Regions from separate parts of the Kitasatospora sp. NPDC034035 genome, predicted to be linked through region 1. Evidence: riboswitches for the same ligand, from Rfam matches in the RefSeq annotation. Region 1 holds a riboswitch; each other region holds the start of a gene.

Region 1 (3,209 bases):
CACCATGGTCAGCGCCGGCATCCGCCGCCCCGGGTTGCGGCAGACGTGCGGGTAGGAGGCGCCGAAGAAGACCGTGCTGCCGACCGGCACCGGGTGTCCGCGCTCGTCGTGCACCAGGGCCGGCTCGCCCTCGTCGACCCGGATGATCTCCACCGTTCCGGCCGGGTGCTGCTCGCGGCCGCATGAGTGACGCTCATGGCGCTGCCGCATGAGCTGTCCTCATGGGGCGGCCGCATGAGCCGTCCTCATGGCCCGACCTCATGAGTCGAGCTCATGGCGCTGCCGCATGAGCGCGGCTCATGCCCCGGCCCCATGAGCCACTCTCATGCCCTCCGGCTCACGACCCCTCGGGTGCCCAGCGCTTCTCGACCCGGGCGAGCTTCCAGTACCCGATCGCCACCGCCCAGACCACCACGAACAGCCCGGCGATCGCGTAGCCGACGTTGTCCAGCGAGATGTCCGCGATCCAGCCGGTCACCGGGTCGGTCAGGTCGAGCTTCTCGTGCAGCACGCCGATCAGTTCGATGGTGCCGATGATGAAGGCCACCGCGATCGACAGCCCAGTGATGGTCAGGTTGTAGTACACCTTGCGAACCGGGTTGGCGAAGGCCCACTGGTACGCGAAGTTCATGAACGTCCCGTCCAGGGTGTCGAACAGGCTCATCCCGGCCGCGAACAGCAGCGGCAGGCAGACGATCGCGTACCAGGGCAGCCCGGAGGCCGCGCCCGAGCCCGCCATCACCATCAGGGTGACCTCGGTCGCGGTGTCGAAGCCCAGGCCCAGCACCATGCCGACCGGGAACATCTGCCCGGGCCGGGTGATCGAGCGGGTCGCCCGGTTCAGCACCCGGGCCATGAAGCCGCGCGAGTCGAGGTGCGCCTCCAGCTCCGCCTCGTCGTACTGCCCGGCCCGCATCGCCCGGAACACCTTGATGATGCCGAGCAGCGCCGCCAGGTTGAGCGCGCCGATCAGGTAGAGGAACACGCCGGAGGTGGTCGTCCCGATCATGCCGAGCCACTTGTGGGTGGCCGAGTCGTCGTCCATCAGCGTGCTCGCCAGCTGCGCGCCGCCCGCCACCAGGGCGGACATGAGGACCACCATCGAGGAGTGCCCGAGGGCGAACCAGAAGCCCACCGAGACCGGCCGCTTGCCGTCCGCCATGAGCTTGCGGGTGGTGTTGTCGATCACCGCGATGTGGTCGGCGTCGAAGGCGTGCCGCATGCCGAGGGTGTACGCGGTGATACCCAGGCCCACCCCGAAGACCTGGGTACCGACCGCGTACCGTTCGGGTGCGACCAGGAAGATGAGCGTCCCGAAGGCCACCACGTGCATGGCCAGGATCACCCCCATCAGCCCGGCCGTACGGACGGTGTCCTCGCGCTTCCACCGGAAGGTGGGCAGCACGGACGGGACCGTTCTCACGCCCGCTTTCACGTCTGCGGCGGCGGTTTCGGGCAGGGTCATCTTCGGATCACGCTCCAGCACCTCGTGGAATCACTTCGTGAGATGCCGTGGCCGGTCTCCTGGCTTACGGGACGTCCGTACCCGCCTTCCCAGGTGCGCGAGGCACCCAGTGGCGTCGTGGGTACGGACGACACTCCTCCGGGGACGGAGGAGTGACCCGATCACAGTGGCGAGGGCCGCTCCGGAATCCGGACCCCTGAGGGTCCGTCACCGGTCTTCCCGAGCACCACGGCGGGCAACACCGTAGGGGCCACGCCCCGACCCATGCAAGGCTGCGCACCTGCGCAGGTGTCCAGGATCACAGCACGCCGCCTGCAAGAATGTCCGCATGCATCTCGTACCGGCCGACCGCGCGGGCCACCGCACCATCGACGGACACCGGGTCTGCGAGGCCATCGCCGCGATCGGCGACGCCGCGCACGTCCGGTCCTGGTCCGAGCGGTTCTCCCTGCTCGCCGACCCCGGACGGCTCGCCCTGCTGCTCGCCCTCCACCGGGCCGGCCCGCTCGCCGTCACCGATCTCGCGGTCGCCACCGGCATGCGCGACACCGCCGTGTCCCAGGCCCTGCGGCTGCTCCGCACGGCCGGCGTGGTCACCGGCGACAAGGACGGACGTGTGGTGCGCTACCGGCTCGTGGACGAGGACATGCGCCCCCTCCTCGACGCGTGCGCCGCCGCCGAGCATCACGAGCCCACCGCAGCGGCGGGCTGACCGACACTCGGGAAACAGCACCCGGCGCGCCACCCCGGATGAGTACGATCATGGTGTGCCGTCCCACCCCCACGTCTGGCCCGCCGACCGCTGGAACACCCGACCGGTCAAGGCCCGCGTGCTGGCGGTCGCCCGCACCCTCACCTCGGCCACCCGGGTCCTGGACGTCCTCACCCTGCTGAACCCCGACGGCATCGCCCGGTACTTCACCGTCAACCCCGGCTCCGCCTTCGCCGACCGCGCCCTCGACGAGTACCTGCACGGCCTGCCCGGCTTCACCGTGCTGGACTGGGAGGACGCCGTCCGGCACCGCTTCGACCTGGCCGTCGCCTGCGCCGTCCACTCCTCCATGCACCGCCTGGACGCCCGGCTCGTCGTCCTCCCCCACGGCGCCGGCTACAACCGCCTGGTGACCGAGTCCACCGGCGACACGGTCAGCGCCGCCGGCCTGTCCCGCAACGAACTCACCCACCGCGGGCGGGTGTTCGTGGACGTCCTCGGCCTCTCCCACCCCGAGCAACTGGACCGCCTGCGGGACTCCTGCCCCGAGGCACTGGACGTCGCCCACGTGGTCGGCGACCCGTGCTTCGACCGGATGCTGCACAGCCGACGCTCCCGCGACACCTACCGCGCCGCACTCGGCGCCGTCGACGGCCGACGGCTCGTCGTCGTCAACTCCACCTGGAGCGAGCACTCGTTATTCGGCCGCCGCCCCGACCTGCCCCAGCGCCTGGTCCGCCGGCTGCCCGCCGACGAGTACACCGTGGCCGTCGTCCTGCACCCCAACATCTGGAGTCGGCACGACCCGGAGTCCCTGCTCGACGCCGCCCGCCGGATGGGCCTGCGCCTGATCCCGCCGCACCAGGGCTGGCAGGCCGCCCTGGTCGCCGCCGACGTCTTGATCGGCGACCACGGCTCGGTCTCCTTCTACGGCGCCGCCCTGGAACGCCCCACCATGCTCGTCGCCACCGGCGCCGCCGAGCTCGACCCGCGCTCCCCCAGCTACGCCTTCGGCCAGGCCGCACCCGTGCT
Region 2 (3,209 bases), on a different contig from region 1:
CGCGCCGCGCTACAACACGCCCTGGACCGTCCACTCCGAGCCGGCCCTGACCGTCACGGCGCCGGCCCCGGCACCCGCCCCTTCCCCCGACGCGCCGGCCTCCCCCAGCCCGTCGGCCACCACCCAGAAGCCTCCGGTCAAGAAGCCGACCTCGCCCGCGACCAAGCCCCGGTCGAGTTCCACGCCCGCCGGGTGAGCACGACCCCGCCCCGGCCCGCGTACCGGCCTACGACACCACCGCCCCGGCCCGCGCACCGGCCGCAGACACCGCAGCAGGGAGGCGAGAGCCCCATGACCCACCCCGTCGTGCCCGGAACCGGGCGCCGCGGCCTGCGCCCGTGGTGGTGGCTCGCGCCGACCATCGCGATCGTGCTGGCCCTGTGCGCGGTGCTGATCCCGCACGACTCGCGGGACCCGCAGGCGCCCGTCCGGGCGACCACGGCCGTCACCCCGCTGCCGGCCGCGACCGCCGGCGAGATCTGCTCCACCGGGCAGAACCGCTACCCGTCCCAGGCCGTCGACTCCGGCCGCTACCTGATCAACCCGAACGAGTGGAACGCCACCGGCGGCCTCTGCATCAGCAGCAGCGGCGCCGGCACCGACTTCCGGGTGACCCGCAGCGGGATCAGCCCCGCCAGCCTCACGGACCCGGACCGCGGCCCCGGCGCCTACCCGCACATCAGCACCCAGCTCCAGCCCGGCACCGGCCCGCTGCCCATCCCGGTGGACAACCTGCGGTACGCGACCAGCAGTTGGCAGACCACCCAGGTCGACGGCGGCGTCTACAACGTCTCGTACGACGTCTGGTACAGCAACAGCCGGACCAGCTGCTCCTTCACCGAGAGCGCCGAGCTGATGATCTGGCTGCGCGGCAACGGCAAGACCCCGTTCGGCCAGCGGACCGGCGACCTACAGGTCGGCGGCACCTCCTACCGCGTGTACGAGGCCCCGAAGAAGAGCAGCCACACCCTGATCACCTACGAGATGGCCACCGGCACGACCTCCGTCACCGACCTGGACCTGCGGGCCTTCACCCGCGACGCCATCCAGCGCGGCTACGTCCCGGCCGGCTCCTACCTGTGCGCCGTCCAGGCCGGGTTCGAGATCTGGGACGGCGGCGCCGGCCTCGGCAGCGACTCCTTCTCGTTCCAGGCCGCCGCCGGACAGCCGAGCGGCGCGATCACCTCGGCCCTGCCCGGTCTCTGTCTGGACAGCCGGGTGGCGGGCGATCCGGCCGCGGTCGGCGCCGGCACCTGCGACGGCTCGCCGGCCCAGACCTGGACGATGGGGGACAACGGCTCGATCGGGCAGAACGGGCGCTGCGTCGAGGACCCGGGCCTCGGTTTCCCCGTCCTCACCGGCTGCACCTCGCGGCCCGACCAGCGCTGGCGGGTGACCCCCACGGGACAGCTCGCCAACCAGGACACGGGGCGCTGCGTCGAGAATCCGGGTGCTGCCGGGAGTGCGGGTCCGAGCGCTGCCGCCAGTGCCGGTCCGAGCGCCTCCTCGAGCGGGACTGCGAGCGCCTCCGCGGGCGCCTCTGCGAGCGCCTCCGCGGGCGGGACCACCCAGGTGCGGATGCGCCCGTGCGATGCCCGTACGGGCCAGGGATGGCACCCTCCAGCCTGAGCAGATTATCGCACGATGAGTCGAACAGTCGTGCCCCGCGACACTACATGTGGGGCTGCATCGGACTCGCGCCACTAGATGTATGCTCATCCCTGCTGTCGATGCAGGGGAACCCGGTGGGAATCCGGGACTGCCCCGCAGCGGTGAGCGAGCGGCTCCAAGAGCCCTGCCCGCGAGTCCGATGACCTGCCGACAGCGTGCGCCACGGCCCTCCCGCAGAGGCCGCGCCAGCACCAGCAGTACCTTCCGGGCCTCGCGGGCGGGCCGGGGATGCCACCGTCGCACGGACGCCGCTTGCGCCCGCGCGCGTGCTCCCCTGCCCCGATCGCCCGGTACTCCGATCACCGCCGACGATCGCCGCCAGGAGAGAGCGCCTTGACCACCGCTGCCTCAGCCACCCTGCCCGCCCAGGGCTCCGGTACCGCCTTCACCGACCCGAAGGTCTCCGACCCCGGCGGCGCCCTGCTGCGGCTGCTCACCGACCGCAGCGTCGACCTCACCGAGGTCGACCCCGGCCATGTCGCCGCCGCCGCGCTGCGCGGCCGCCACGCCGGCTCGGACTTCGCCGAGCTGCGCGGGCTGGCCGTGGACGCCGCCGCGTCGATGATCGCCGAGGACCCCCAGTACTCGAAGCTCGCCGCCCGCCTGCTCGCCCTGGAGATCGTCGACGAGGCGAACAGCCAGGGCTCCACGTCCTTCTCCGCCTCGATCACCGTCGGCCACGCCGAGGGCCTGATCGGCGACACCACCGCGGAGTTCGTCGCCAAGCACGCCGCCGCCCTGGACGCGCTGATCGACACCAAGGGCGACGACCGCTTCGAGTACTTCGGCCTGCGCACCGTGCAGTCCCGCTACCTGCTGCGCCACCCGATCACCCGCAAGGTGATCGAGACCCCGCAGCACTTCCTGCTCCGCGTCGCCTGTGGCCTGGCGGTCGGCGACAACGAGCAGTCCGTGCGCGAAGTCGCCGAGCTGTACGGCCTGATGAGCCGCCTGGAGTACCTGACCTCCTCGCCGACGCTCTTCAACTCCGGCACCCGCCACCCGCAGATGTCGAGCTGCTACCTGCTCGACTCCCCGCTGGACAACCTGGACTCGATCTACAACCGCTACGCGCAGATCGCCCGCCTGTCCAAGCACGCCGGCGGCATCGGCCTGTCCTACTCGCGCATCCGCTCGCGCGGCAGCCTGATCCGCGGCACCAACGGCAAGTCCAACGGCATCGTGCCGTTCCTGCGCACCCTCGACTCCTCCGTCGCCGCCGTCAACCAGGGCGGCCGTCGCAAGGGCGCCGCCTGCGTCTACCTGGAGACCTGGCACGCCGACATCGAGGAGTTCCTCGAGCTGCGCGACAACACCGGCGAAGAGGCCCGCCGCACCCACAACCTCAACCTGGCGCACTGGATCCCGGACGAGTTCATGCGCCGGGTCAACGCCAACGCGGACTGGTCGCTGTTCTCCCCGGCCGACGTGCCCGAGCTGGTCGACCTGTGGGGCGCCGACTTCGACGAGGCCTACCGCAAGGCCGAGCTGGCCGGCAAGGCCGTGCGCACCATCCCCGCGCAGACCCTGTACGCCCG
Region 3 (3,209 bases), on a different contig from region 1:
GAGGTGGCCCGGGAGGCCAGGTCGGCGCGGTTCGCGGCGAGTTCGGCGGTGATCGCACCGGCGCCCTCCCGCAGACCGCGGGCCAGCAGGGCGACCTCGGCGGCCTTCTGCCGGGCGAAGGCCAGCCATCGGGCGATCTGCGGGTCGATGTCGCGTTCGGCGGCGGCGTCGATCGGCACGTGCAGCAGGGAGCAGGACGGCGCGACGTCCACGCTGTCGGCGAGGCCGAGCAGGGTCGCCAGGGTGGCCAGCGACTTCTCCAGGTCGTTGATCCAGATGTTGCGGCCGTCGACGACTCCCGCGACCAGCCGCTTGCCGGGCAGGCCGCCGGCGGCGGCGAGGTCGTTCAGGTTGGCGGCGGCCGGGCCGGTGAAGTCCAGCGCCAGGCCCTCGACCGGGGCCTTGGCGAGCACCGGCAGGGCGTCGCCGAGGCGGTCGAAGTAGCTCGCGACCAGCAGCTTGGGCCGGTCGGCGAGGCCGCCCAGCTCGCGGTAGGTGCGGGCGGCGGCGTTGAGTTCGGCCGGGGTGCGGTCCTGGACGAGGGCGGGCTCGTCCAGTTGCACCCATTCGGCGCCCGCCGCCCGCAGGTGGGCGAGCAGTTCGGCGTAGACGGGCAGCAGCCGGTCCAGCAGGGTGATCGGCTGGAAGTCCTCGGCCACCCCGGGAGCGGGCTTGGCGAGCAGCAGGTAGGTCACCGGACCGACCAGCACCGGCCTGGCGGCGTGGCCGAGGACGAGGGCCTCGCGCAGCTCGGCGACCGCCTTGGCCGGGTTCGCGGCGAAGACCGTGTCGGAGCCCAACTCCGGTACGAGATAGTGGTAGTTGGTGTCGAACCACTTGGTCATCTCCAGCGGCGCCACCTCCTGGGTGCCGCGTGCCATGGCGAAGTAGCCGTCCAGGGGATCGGTGTCGACCGCGGACCGGTGTCGGGCGGGGATCGCGCCGACGGCGACCGTCGTGTCCAGCACGTGGTCGTAGAGGGAGAAGTCTCCGGTCGGGACTTCCCCAACCCCGGCCTCGGCGAGCTGGGCCCAGCTCTCCCGGCGCAGGTCGGCGGCGGTGTTCAGCAGCGCCTCGGCGGTGACCGCGCCCTTCCAGTACCCCTCGATCGCCTTCTTCAGTTCCCGGTTGCGACCCTGCCGGGGGTAGCCGTACGCGGTGGCTGCGGTGGTGGTTGCGGCGCCGGTGGTGGTGGCGGTGGTGGCGACTGCGGTGGTGCTGGTGGTGGTCGCTGCGGACTTCGCTGTCAAGGGACTCTCCTTCGCGAGCCTGATTCCTCTGGTCCCCGATGACGGGACGAAGGCGCGAAGGGGTGACGAACCGGACGGGCGCCCGCACGTGGGCGCGGCTCCGTCTGGTAGGTACGCCGACCCGCCCTCGAGGTCACCGGATCTCCGCGCGCGATCGGTCGCGCGCGGGCAGTGGCAGGTCTTCGGACTCGCGGGCACAGCCGCCCTGCTTCCAGGGCGGACACCTACTGGCCGTCGCTTCCCAGACCCGTCCCGGGCCCAGTGCGTATGACGGCGGTCGTTCCCACTCACCGCTGCGGGGCAGTCCCGGATTCCCACCGGGTTCCCTCTTGCGACGCGCCTGCCTGGCGGACAGGGCGAACCAGCTGCACGGCCAGCTTAGGCGCAGGACCGCGGGAGCTGAACAGGGATTCGCTCAAATCGTCCGGATACTGGGACGGCGTCGACGCGAGGAGCGGCCGGAGGACCAGGCTTCCCCATCGCGGGAGTCGGAACATGACGGCTCGTCACGGCGGGACCCACCGACACCCACCGGCGTCGCGACCCGGCTCCGCCGGTGCGGAGCAGCCCGCCTCCGCCGGTGCGGAGCAACCCGCCTCATCCTCCGGACAATTGATGGGCAAAGCCCGGTAAAGGCTGCGAACGGCACCTTGAGGTTGTCGAACACCCGTCAGTAACCTCATGGCGGTGCCGAAGCGGCCGGGCCCGACCGTGAACGGTACGGGCCTCCGACATGCCCATGCATGTCATGGCCACACCACCCTGCTCACCCGGGGTGCGTGCCCCACCTCCCGTACAGCGCAAGCACCATGCCGGTCCACGGCCATCCGCCGTGGCCGACGAGCACCTGCACGTGATCCGTCAGCACGGGCCCGAGCCCGTCCCGGCGAGCACCCCAACTGCCGGCACCGGCCGCGCCCTCACCCCCACGGAGGGTCGACTCTTGCGCTTCCACTCCCCCAGCGGTGCGCGCCCTGCCCGGGCGCGCAGACTGCTCGCCGCCCTGCCCGCCTTCGCGCTGGCCGCCACCGGCCTGCTCGCGGCCACCGCCCCCGGCGCCGCCGCCGTCCCCGGCGGGACCGCCGGCACCGGCCCCACCACCGGTGTCACCACCAAGCACGTCTGCGCCGCCCCGACCCACCCCGGCGAAATGGCCTGCCTCGCGCTCGCCCGCACCGACCTCGTCCAGCACCTCGCCCTGGCTCCGGACATCAACCCCTCCGGCCTGGGCCCCAGCGACCTCGCCTCCGCCTACAACCTCCCGACCTCGGCCGGCGCCGGCGCCACCGTCGCCATCGTCGACGCCCAGGACGACCCCAACGCGGAGTCCGACCTCGCCACCTACCGCTCCCAGTACGGCCTGCCCGCCTGCACCACCGCCAACGGCTGCTTCAGGAAGGTCGACCAGCGCGGCGGCACCAGCTACCCGACCGCCGACAGCGGCTGGGCCGGCGAGATCTCGCTCGACGTCGACATGGTCAGCGCCGTCTGCCCCAACTGCCACATCCTGCTGGTCGAGTCCGACGACGCCAACATGAGCAACCTCGGCGCCGCCGTCAACACCGCCGTCTCGATGGGCGCCAAGTACGTCTCCAACAGCTACGGCGGCGGCGAGGACTCCACCGACCCGAGCTCCGACACCAGCTACTTCAACCACCCCGGCGTCGCCATCACCGTCTCCTCCGGTGACTCCGGCTACGGCGTCGAGTACCCGGCCGCCTCCCAGTACGTGACCGCCGTCGGCGGCACCAGCCTCAACCGCGCCTCCACCGCCCGCGGTTGGACCGAGAAGGTCTGGGGCAGCAGCTCCGGCGGCAACGGCGCCGGCTCCGGCTGCTCCGCCTACGACGCCAAGCCGAGCTGGCAGCACGACACCGGCTGCGGCAAGCGCACCGTCGCCGACGTCTCCGCCGTCGCCGACCCGGCCACCGGCGTCGCCGTCTACCAGACCTACGGCGG

Evidence for each region. A riboswitch is a leader RNA that binds a small molecule or an ion and turns the genes downstream of it on or off. The one in region 1 is predicted to bind cobalamin.
Region 2: another riboswitch for cobalamin. It lies ahead of ACZ52J_RS10760 (ribonucleoside-diphosphate reductase subunit alpha); the one in region 1 lies ahead of nicT (Nickel transporter NicT).
Region 3: another riboswitch for cobalamin. It lies ahead of metE (5-methyltetrahydropteroyltriglutamate--homocysteine S-methyltransferase); the one in region 1 lies ahead of nicT (Nickel transporter NicT).

What each region holds. Positions count from the first base shown of each region.
Region 1 covers NZ_JBVISA010000005.1:152,501-155,709, reverse strand. The annotation lists gene ACZ52J_RS09340 (cupin domain-containing protein) at 1-210, opposite strand, end outside; gene nicT (Nickel transporter NicT) at 338-1,465, opposite strand; cobalamin riboswitch at 1,498-1,711, opposite strand; gene ACZ52J_RS09330 (ArsR/SmtB family transcription factor) at 1,794-2,177, shown strand; gene ACZ52J_RS09325 (hypothetical protein) at 2,233-3,209, shown strand, end outside.
Region 2 covers NZ_JBVISA010000006.1:99,348-102,556, reverse strand. The annotation lists gene ACZ52J_RS10770 (glycoside hydrolase family 26 protein) at 1-196, shown strand, start outside; gene ACZ52J_RS10765 (GH12 family glycosyl hydrolase domain-containing protein) at 292-1,629, shown strand; cobalamin riboswitch at 1,712-1,837, shown strand; gene ACZ52J_RS10760 (ribonucleoside-diphosphate reductase subunit alpha) at 2,029-3,209, shown strand, end outside.
Region 3 covers NZ_JBVISA010000021.1:111,268-114,476, forward strand. The annotation lists gene metE (5-methyltetrahydropteroyltriglutamate--homocysteine S-methyltransferase) at 1-1,250, opposite strand, end outside; cobalamin riboswitch at 1,407-1,632, opposite strand; gene ACZ52J_RS27585 (putative Ig domain-containing protein) at 2,194-3,209, shown strand, end outside.